Regions from separate parts of the Methylobacterium sp. 17Sr1-1 genome, predicted to be linked through region 1. Evidence: predicted binding sites of a transcription regulator. Region 1 holds the regulator's gene; the other holds the start of a gene.

Region 1 (5,101 bases):
AGGCCGCCCAGGCGTAACGCCTGGTGCCTGAGTGACCGCCGAACGTTCGGCCTCGCGGATCCGCGCCGCCACGGCGTGACCGGTCCGAGAGACGAGAGGAAATGGCCCGGCCTGCGCGCCGGGCTTTTTCGTGTCTGCATCCGACGAGGGCGCGTGGTCCGAGGAAATTGCCGCACGCCCCCCTGCTGTCCGGGAAAAAGAAGTGGCACGGGTTTCACCTCTCCACGTGGGCGGGGAGAGGGCCGTGTCGCCGTTCAGGCGATACGGCAAGCGGAGGCGAAAGCCGGAGCGAGGGTGAGGGGGTGTTTCCGGAGGAGCCTCGCGCGTCGAGACCCCCTCACCCTCGCGGCGAACCTTCGGTTCGCTGCTCCCTGAGCCCCTTCGGAGCTCAGGCCTCTCCCCGCGAGAAGTCGGGCTTGCCCGACTTCGTCTGTTGCTTGCAGATCCCGGGCAAGCCCGGGATCTGTCGGGGAGAGGGGAGTTCCCCCGCCTCGTCCTTTTCCCCGGACAGACTTGCCCGCCTCGCATCGGGGCATACCGAAGCGGGGTGGCGACGGTCGCCCGGCCCGAGAGCCGCCGACCCTTCTCGCCATCAGCGTGCCACGAATTCTTGGAATTTGGCCGGTGTCATTTAGCCGGGATTAACCAAGAGGCCGCTCAATACGAGGGCTTAAGGTTGATCCTTTCCTAAACGGCCGATCTCACCGGCCCGTCGGGCGCTCGCGCGCCGGCGGCCGGCCGGGCGGGCCCGTGCGGGACAAGCCATCGAGTACAGGCCGCATGGACCTCGTCGCGTATTCGTCCGGTCGCCTCGCCCCGGGCTCCCTCCGCCGCCGCCGCCGCAACCGGCGGCTTCTCGGCATCGCCGCCGTGCTCGGCGGCATCGGCGCCGCCGCCGGCCTGATGCCGCGCGAGGCGGCCCGGCCCCCGGTGGCGGGCCTCGTGGCGGATCCGGTCGCGCCGCTGCGCGAGGCGCGCATCTCCCCGGCCGAGCTCGGCTGGATGCTCGCGCCGGTGCCGACCCTCGGGGGCGACGCGGCGGGCTTCACCCGCGAGGGTCCGGCCGAGTCGCACCCGCTCGCCGCGGCCGCGACTCCGGTCCCCGCGCCGCAGCGCCTCGCCGAGGCCGCGCCGGCCGCCCTCGTCGAGCGGGACCTCTCGCCGCTCGCGGCCCTGCGCCCCGATGCCGAGCCGCGCGAGGCCGCGCCGTCCGCGGCGGTGCAGCCCGCCACCACGCCGCTCGTCGCCGTACCCCTGCCGGTGCCGCGCCCGCCCGAGCTGCGCCCCTCCGAGGCGCGGCCCGCGCCGACCGTGCTGGCGACCCGCGTGCCGCGGCGTTCCACGCAGGCCATGGCCTCGACCCAGAGCGTGTTCAAGGCCGCGCTGCCGGAGGAGCCGTCGCTGTTCGACCGGATCTTCGGGGGAGGGGGGGCGAGCGCCCCGACGCAGACCCTCGCCTACGCGGCCCCCGGCGGCCTCGATCCGAGCCCGCGGCCGCGCCTGAGCGCCAGCCCCGGCATCGCGGTCTACGACATCAGCGCCCGCACCGTGACCCTGCCGAGCGGCGAGTCGCTGGAGGCGCATTCCGGCCTCGGGCCGCACATGGACGATCCGCGCAACGTCCACCTGAAGATGCGCGGCGCCACGCCGCCCGGCACCTACGATCTCACCGAGCGCGAGGCGCTGTTCCACGGCGTCCGGGCGATCCGGCTCAACCCGGTCGGCGGCAGCGGCGCCATCCACAACCGGGTCGGGCTGCTCGCCCATACCTACATGCTCGGCCCGAGCGGCGCCTCGAACGGCTGCGTCTCGTTCCGCAACTACGACCGCTTTTTGCAGGCCTTCCTGCGCGGCGAGGTCCGCCGCCTCGTCGTGGTGCCGGGCAGCGGCGCGAGCGACCTGCCGCGGATCGGGCGGGGCGGGCCGTCGGATCGGGCGACACGGGGCTGAGAGAGCCAGTTCGATCGGCCCTCGACGGAACTTGACACCCTCCGCGTCATCCCGGGGCCACGCAGTGGAACCCGGGATCCATCACCGCCGACATCGGAGAACGAGACGGGATCGGTCGCCGCATCATCCTGCCTCGTTAGCGGCTATGGCTTCCGGGTTCCGCTGCGCGGCCCCGGGATGACGCAGAGGGTTTGACTTCGGCCTGCCGACTCGAACAGCTCCCCCGAGTCGGGCCGGATCCGGCGGAACCAGTCGGCGTCTCGCGTGTACACGCCCCTCAACGAGAGGAGAGCGTCGGATGAAGTCGATCCTGGGGGCTGGCATCGTGGCGGTTCTCCTGCTCCCCGCGCCGGCGCTGGCGCAGGCGCAGCAGACCACGGTCGGCCCCGGCGGCCTGCGGCTGCCCCAGGTCATCGCCGGCCCGCCCCCGGCCCCCGCCGCAAGCACCGACGGCGCGGTCGCTCCCCCGGTCCACGTCGATTCCCTGGCGGACGCGTTCCACCGGCCGCTCTCCGCGACCGCGGAGCCGCCGCCGAACCCGCTCTTCGCCCGCGAGCCGGAGCCCGCCCGGCGCTAGCAGAGCGTCGTTCCGCTGCTCGCGAGGTGCGGTTTGCCTGCCCGACATCGCCCGAATTGACCCGGATCTCTTCCCTCTGCTGCGTTCTCCCGCCGCAGTTCGAGACCCGCTTGCGGAACACTTGCGGAACGCTTACCATGTTCGTGGTTTGTTTCCGGAGCGCGACAGCGCGGGGATGAGAGTGTCACATGCTCACGCGTAAGCAGTTGGACCTGCTCCGCTTCATTCAGCAGAGAATGCGCGAGACGGGCGTCCCCCCGTCCTTCGACGAGATGAAGGACGCCCTCGATCTCAAGTCGAAATCGGGCATCCACCGCCTGATCACGGCCCTGGAGGAGCGGGGCTTCCTGCGCCGCCTGCCGAACCGGGCCCGGGCGATCGAGGTGATCCGCATCCCCGACGCGGTGACCGGGCCCGTGGCGGCCGCGCCCGCAGGGCATGGATCCGGAGGCCTTGGATCCGGCGCCGAGGTGCTGCGGTTCAACCCCAGCGTGGTCGAGGGCGGGCGCGCCCACGAGCCGAAGCGGCCCGCCGGCATCCCCGCGATGGCCACGGCGTCGGACGAGAACGGCCAGTCGGTCAGCGTGCCGGTGATGGGCCGGATCGCCGCCGGTACGCCGATCTCGGCGATCCAGAGCCAGAGCCGCTCGGTGGCGATGTCGCCGGACTTCCTCGCCAGCGGCGAGCACTACGCGCTCGAGGTGCGCGGCGACTCGATGATCGAGGCCGGCATCCTCGACGGCGACCTCGTGGTGATCCGCCGCCAGGAGACCGCCAATACCGGCGACATCATCGTGGCGCTGATCGACGACGAGGAGGCGACCCTCAAGCGCCTGCGTCGCCGCGGCTCCTCGATCGCGCTCGAAGCCGCCAACCCGGCCTACGAGACCCGGGTGCTCGGGCCGGACCGGGTGCGGATCCAGGGCCGGCTGGTGAGCCTCGTCCGGAAATATTGAGGGACAGGACGGGGCGGACCGGAGGCCGGTCCGCCCCGTCCTGCGTTCGCAATCCTCGTGAGCCGCCCGCGCGCTCAGACGGTCCGGCTGAAGACCCGCGACGCCGTCGGGAAGCTGGCGGCGGCCTGTTCGTCAAGGCCGAGATTGGCGGCGAGCAGGTGGCGCGGCGCCTGGGCGAGCCAGCCCGCCAATGACGACTCGCTGTAGACCCCGCTGTCGTGCACGCCGACGAGCTCGGCCGTTCCGGTCCCGATATTCTCGACGGAGTGTCCGCAGGCCCGCGGAATGTAGGCGCAGTCGCCCGGGCCCAGCTCGGCCACGGCTAGGCGCTTGTCCGGCCCGAACAGGGTCACGCGGGTGCGCCCCCGCAGGACGTAGTGCCACTCGTTCGCGCCCGGATGCCAGTGCGGGGTGTGGATCGCACCGGGCGCGAGCCGCACGAGAAGGCCGGTCATCCCCGCCGAGACCGGGAAGGCGCTCGCGGGCGCCACCCGCATCGTGCTGCCGGCGGCATCCACGATCGTGTCGCTCCCCGCCAGCCCGTAGCGATGCGACCGTGACGGCGCGAGAGGCCGCTCGGCCCGCGCGGCCGGGCCGTCGAGGGGCAGGACGGGCCCCTGCATGATGTAGGTCTCGCCCGGGGGAAGCGCCGCCAGCGTCGCCTCCGGCACGCCGAGGGCGTGGCCGAGGATCGCCGGGTCGAGGCGGCTCATCCAGTCGGAGAGCCCGAAGGTGCCGTGCTCACCGTAGAGGCCGTCGTCGAAGGCGAGGATCGCGTGGCACGGATCGGTCCCGAGGGCCTGGATCGCGTGGGCGTGGCCGCCGGGAAAGTACCAGGTGTCCCCGGGCGCGAAGTTGACGACCTCCATCTCGCCCGCGGCGTCGATCACCGTCGCCTGGCAATGCCCGGCGACGATGTAGCCCCACTCCGCCGAGCTGTGCCAATGCATCTCGCGCACGCCGCCCGGGTTGAGGAACAGGTGCGCGCCGGCGATCCCGGTGGCGATGGGGAGCTGGCGCGTCGTGACGTCCCGGGCCCAGCCGCCCGAGGTCGCCTTGATCGGGCCGGCATCGAGCGAGATGGTGAAGGCCGGCGGCGCACCGGCCTTGCGGGGGATCGTGCGCAGGAAGGTGCCGGCGGGGGCGACGTCGGCGCCGGCGGCGTGACCGTCGTCCGTGGCGGCGAAGGCGCCGCCGACGGCGAAGCTGCCGCCCGCGGCCAGGGTTCCGAGGAAGACGCGGCGGCTGGTCTGGTCCATGAAGCCCTCTCGACGAAAGGGCGCGATGTCGCGACGAGTCCCGCTCGGCCCGGGCGCCCGCATGCATGATCAGCGTTCCGGCTCGACTGGGCGTCCTTCGTTTGAGGGACACTTAACCGGTGATTCGACTTCCCAGTGGCGGTTTCCGGAAGTCGATCGGCGAGCCGGAGGCTGTCACGACTTCCACCCCCCTCAATGCGCGCTGCCCGTCGCCACGAACTTGAACAGGAATACGCCCGCGATCACCCACACCACCGGCTTCACGTCGCGGAAACGGCCGGTGAGCAGCTTGATCACCGCGTAGGTGATGAAGCCGAAGGCGACGCCGTTGGCGATCGAGTAGGTGAAGGGCATGAGCA
Region 2 (5,101 bases), 610 kb from region 1:
GCCCGTGCTCCTCGGCGACCTGTTCGAGCGGCCGGTCGAGCCGGACGAGAGCCTGAAGTCGCGCCTGATCCGGGTCCTCAAGGGGTTCCGCCATCGCCCGCTCGCCAATGTCGGCAACCACGACATCCGCCACACCCGCCTGTCGGACGGCGACAGCCTGGCGATGCTGGCGGTGAGCGACGTCCTCGACGCGGTGCCGGAATCCGGTCCGGCGGCGCAGTACCGGGTGGGGGAACGCCTGATCGGCCTCGGCGCCACGCCCTTCGGGCAGGCGATCCCGTCGGACGCGCGCGGGCTCTTCCCAGGGGCCGACGCGGTCGTCTGGCTCACCCATCACGACCTCGCCTTCGGGGCGGGCTATCCGGGTGCGGTGCCGCCGGAGGCGATCCGGGGCTGTGCGCTGGCGCTCAACGGCCACGTCCACAAGCGCCACGCCCCGGTGCGGATCGGCGACACGCTGTGGTTCAACCCGGGCAACATCACCCGCGGCTCGATCGACCTGATCGCCCACGTCCCGGCCGTCTTCGTGCTCTCGGGCGACCTGTCGCTCCGCGAGGAGCGGCTGCCCTTCGCGGCGGACGTGTTCGACCTCACCGGCCGCCAGGTCGCGGCCGACGCCTCGCCGGAGGCGATCGGCCGGGTCGAGAGCGCGTTCGTCTCCCTCCTCCAGGCCGAGACCACCACCGACCTCGCGCGCAGCGACGACGGCGCCCTGATCCGCGAGGAGATCGAGGCGAAATTCTCTCGCGATGAGACCCCGGAGCCGGTGCGGGCGGCGATCCGCTCGCTGGTCGAGGCGGCGGTGGCGAAGCGGGGCACTTGAGAGCGTGGGCAGGCCCGGCCGACTTCGGCGACCGGGCCTGCCTTCCAGATGACGAATGGAGAGGAACCGGTTCAGCCCGCCATCGCCTACGCCGGCATGGCGAAATCGAGGTTGGTCGGCTCCGGACGGACGCGGGCGAGCAGCGTGGCCTCATCCTCCGGAGAAGCCTCGCGGAGCGCGAAGCCGCCGGCCCAGGCCCGGCCGCTGCCCCGGAGGTAGAAGCCGAAATGCAGGGTCTCGGCCTCCTCCGGCACGTCGAGCACGATGCGCCGGGCGGTCCAGCCCTGCGTGCCGGCGAGCGGCCCGTTGACCGCCCGCTCCTCCATGTTGTCGAAGGCGACGCTGCGGCCGATGGCGGCGTCGGCCCGCAGCCACAGGGTGGCGGCGCCGACGACGTCCTGCACCCGCAACTCGGCGCTGAGGCAGACCCGGCGGCCGCGGAACGGCGCGGCGGCGACGCTCTGCATCAGCGTGGCGAACCCCTTCTCCATCGCCGCGTAGGCGGGATCGTCCTCGGCGTAGCGGCAGCGGATCAGGGCCGCCCGGCCGTCGCCGTAGGACGTGGTGGGATCGACGCCGACCTCGTAGAGATGCGGCTTCGACCCGGAGACGAGCCAGCCCACCGGCGGCACCAGAGCGGCCTCCCGTGCCGCCTCGGCTGGCGCGGTCAGGCGGGCCGACAGGATGTTCCAGTTGTCGAGGCCGAAAAGCCGGGCGACGATCTCCAGGCACTCGCCGTGGGACAGGGCCGTGCCCCGCCGGCCCAGTTCCTCGCGAAGGGCTTTCGCCATCGCCTTGGCGTCGCGATAGGTGCGCATGATCCAATCCCTGCTCGCGGGCGAACCAGCGGGATCAGTGCCTGCCTTGCTGACCGGTTCGCCCGACGGACGGGTAAGAACGGGTGCGCCTCGCGAACGATGCATTCACCGAACCCCGGACGGGGCGCAGGCGGCGGGCAGCATCGGCCCGACGGCGATGAAACGGCGAGTCGGGCCGCAGCGTCAAGACGGGATCTCAGAAACCGAACGGATCCGGATACGGCAGCGCCCGCCGCCGCACCGGCGTCTCCGGCAGGATCGGGCGGCTGATATCCACTGCCACCAGCCCCTCGACCGCGAGCGCCAGCACCGCCGCGACGCCGTCCTGGGCGTTGATCGCCATGGCGGCGCATTCGACGAGGCGGCCGGTGCCGCACTCGTCGAGGTGGTGCAGGATCCGCACCCGGTCGCCGGCCGAGACGTAGGTGCGGCGGCAGGCCATGATCAGGCGCACGGTGGAGATCCGCGGCTCGGCCCGCAGGGTCGCGGCGCTCTCGATGACGAAGCGGCGGCCGTCCTCGGCCACCACCGGCTCCCCCGCCACGTAGGCGGTGCGGAAGGGGTGCCGCCCGAGATCGCCCTCCGCCACCACGTCGACGAGCAGGCCCGGCTCGTCGGTGCGCACCTGCTCGAAATCGGCGGCGTGCTCGACCACCGTGTCGCCGAGCGTCAGGCGGACCGGATTGGGCGCGGCGCGCAGCCGCTCCACCACCGGATCGAGCGCCGCAATGGCGAGGAAATCCGCGACGAGGGCGGGACGCGGCACCGCCGGCGCCAGCGCGGTCCCGCGACGGGGAGCCGTGCCGCGCACGGCGCTGCGGCGCTGGCCCGGGCGGTCGAGCAGGGTCGAGGAGTCGAGGAGGGCGGGGGTGCTCATGCGGGGCTCCGGGGGCCGGGACCGGCGCCGATCCGCCGTCCTGCCGAAGTTCTAGGGGCGTGACTCTTCAGGAACATTTAGCGAACATGCCTGCCACGGGCAACGCCGCCGCAATCGTCGCCGTGACAGCGCAGCCGTTCCATGCGGAGGATCGTCTGCGATGGGCGAAGCGGCCGCGCGAGGGCGCGACAAAACATCGTCCGCCGACGGCATTTCTTCTGGCATCGGGATCGCGAAAACGCTCGCGCATCACCATATGCCATGGTAGAGAACAAATGTGGAACCGGCCGCTTCCCCCGCCCGTCCGGAGCCGCTGTCAGCAGGTGAGATCGATCGAGATGAGCGCAACCACGGACAAGCAGATCGCGGACATCCTCGCCACCTACGGCGAGCCCCTGGCCGGCAACGTCTGGCGCGTGCAGGGCACCGCCGTGATCTACCACAAGGCCCTGGAGCGGATCGCCGTGCAGGCCCGCATCCGCTTCGACGCCCCGGTGATCGTGCGGGCCGAGCGGGACGAGGCGGTGATCCTGGTGACCGGGCACATGCCGGGCCCGAACGGCGACCGCACCGAGTGGTCGATCGGCGAAGCGTTGATCGGCGTGAACTACCGCGTCTCCGGCAAGCAGGCGGCCTACGTCTTCGCCATGGCGGAGAAGCGGGCCAAGGACCGGGTGATCCTCAAGCTCGCCGGCCTGCACGGCCTGCTCTATTCCGAGGACGAGGCCGACGAGTTCAAGGCGAGCCGGCCCGATCTTGTCGCCGCGAACCAGTCGCGCCGGCCTGAGCCTGCGCGCGAGCCGCAGGAGGCGGAAGAGAGCGACCGGGAGAGCGGGGCCGCGAACGACGCCGACCTCCGCGCCGGCGAGGAGACGGGCCGGACCGAGGCCGGTTCGTCGGAGGCGGATCTCACCGCCCGCATCGACCAGGCGCAGTCGATCAACGCGGTGACCGACCTGATGCTCGCTCCCGAGACGCAAGCCGCGCTCGCCGCGATGCCGCCGGGCGTGCGCGACGAGGTGCGCGAGCATGCCAAGGCCCGGCTCGTCGCACTCGGCTGGCCGGCCCGCAGCAACGCCAAGTCGCGCAAGGCCGCGGTGGCGTGATCGCCGGACCGGTGTTGATCCTGCAGGGGCCGTCCGCTCGCGCGGGCGGCCCTTTCTCTCGTCGACCGCGCTCCTGACCGGATCGTGACCGCGGACGACCCGCGTTCGCGCTTGCCCCCGCGGCCCCCGTACGCAAGATCGCGCGCCGGCGCGAACGGGCGCCTGGGACGGGAGGATACCGGATGGCGACGAGCGACGACGCGCGGACGAACGACCTCGAGCAGCTCGACGGTCTGGTGATCCCGCCCTTCTCCCGGCGCGGCTTCGTGATGACGAGCCTGATGACCGGGCTGACGCTCGCCACAACCCGGGTCGAGGCGCAGGCCATCCGCACCGACGAGGCCGGCATCGTCGCCGGCGAGGTGCGGATCCCGGTCGGCGACGGGCCGATGCCGGCCTACCGGGCGATGCCTGAAGGAGCCGGGCCGTTCCCGATCGTGCTCGTGGTCGAGGAGATCTTCGGGGTTCACGACTACATCAAGGATATCTGCCGGCGGCTGGCCAAGGCCGGCTACACCGCGGTGGCGCCGGAGCTCTTCGCCCGCCAGGGCGACGTCTCGAAGATGACCGACGTGCAGGAGATCGTCCGCGAGGTGGTCTCGAAGACCCCCGACGCGCAGGTGATGGGCGACCTCGACGCCACCGCCGCCTGGGCCGCCGCCGAGGCCAAGGGCGACCAGGCCAAGCTCGGCATCACCGGCTGGTGCCGCGGCGGGCGCACGGTGTGGCTCTATGCCGCCCACAGCGCCAACCTGAAGGCCGGCGTCGCCTGGTACGGCAATTTCGGCGGCAACCGCACCGGCATCCAGCCGAAGACCGCCGCCGACGTGATCCCGGACATCCGCGCGCCGATCCTCGGCCTCTACGGCGCCGCCGACACCGGCATCCCGGTCGCCGACGTCGAGAAGGCGCGCGAAGCCGCGAAGGCCGCTGCCAAGACCGTCGACATCGTGATCTTCCCGGACGCGCCGCACGGCTTCCACGCCGATTATCGCCCGAGCTACCGCAAGGGGCCGGCGGAGGAGGGCTGGGGGCGGATGCTGGCGTGGTTCCGCGACCACGGCGTCGCCTGATTCCCGTCCCGGCGCGGGACTCGGTCTTGCATTGCCGCAACACCTCGGGAAGGATGCGCGCAGGGTCCCGGGAGCTATGCAACCAGTGGGCCGCAAGCTCGTTCCCTGCACATGACCGAGTCCAGCGCCGCCGCGAAGACCCAGCCCGTGATCCTGGTCGTCGAGGACGAACCGGAGGAGCGTTTCCTCGCGGCCACGCTGCTGGAGGAAACGGGCTTCCGCGTCATCGAGGCAGAGACCGCCGAGAAGGCGCTCGCGATCCTGCGCGAGCGCGGCGACGAGGTGAACGTCGTGTTCTCGGACGTGCGGACCCCGGGCCAGATCGGCGGCTTCGAGCTGGCGCGGATCATCGGCGTCACCTGGCCGCGGGTCCACGTGCTGCTCACCTCGGGCGATGCCGGCGA

The links. Region 1 encodes LexA, which represses DNA repair genes until DNA is damaged. Its sites were predicted from a motif close to TGTTCNNNNTGTGTTCNG; they were not measured.
Region 2: DK412_RS05570 (trna delta -isopentenylpyrophosphate transferase) is a predicted target of LexA. The motif match lies at 2,588-2,605, and genes of this name have one in related genera.

Annotation. Positions count from the first base shown of each region.
Region 1 covers NZ_CP029552.1:1,855,095-1,860,195, forward strand. Annotated here, with positions in the region: gene rpsT (30S ribosomal protein S20) at 1-17, shown strand, start outside; gene DK412_RS08355 (tlde1 domain-containing protein) at 781-1,950, shown strand; gene DK412_RS08360 (hypothetical protein) at 2,249-2,527, shown strand; gene lexA (transcriptional repressor LexA) at 2,716-3,483, shown strand; gene DK412_RS08370 (cupin domain-containing protein) at 3,558-4,742, opposite strand; gene DK412_RS08375 (NCS2 family permease) at 4,935-5,101, opposite strand, start outside.
Region 2 covers NZ_CP029552.1:1,243,124-1,248,224, reverse strand. Annotated here, with positions in the region: gene DK412_RS05585 (hypothetical protein) at 1-823, shown strand, start outside; partial or broken gene DK412_RS31515 (glyoxalase superfamily protein) at 1,486-1,641, opposite strand; gene DK412_RS05575 (hypothetical protein) at 1,838-2,518, opposite strand; gene DK412_RS05570 (trna delta -isopentenylpyrophosphate transferase) at 2,857-3,624, shown strand; gene DK412_RS05565 (dienelactone hydrolase family protein) at 3,807-4,697, shown strand; gene DK412_RS05560 (response regulator) at 4,809-5,101, shown strand, end outside.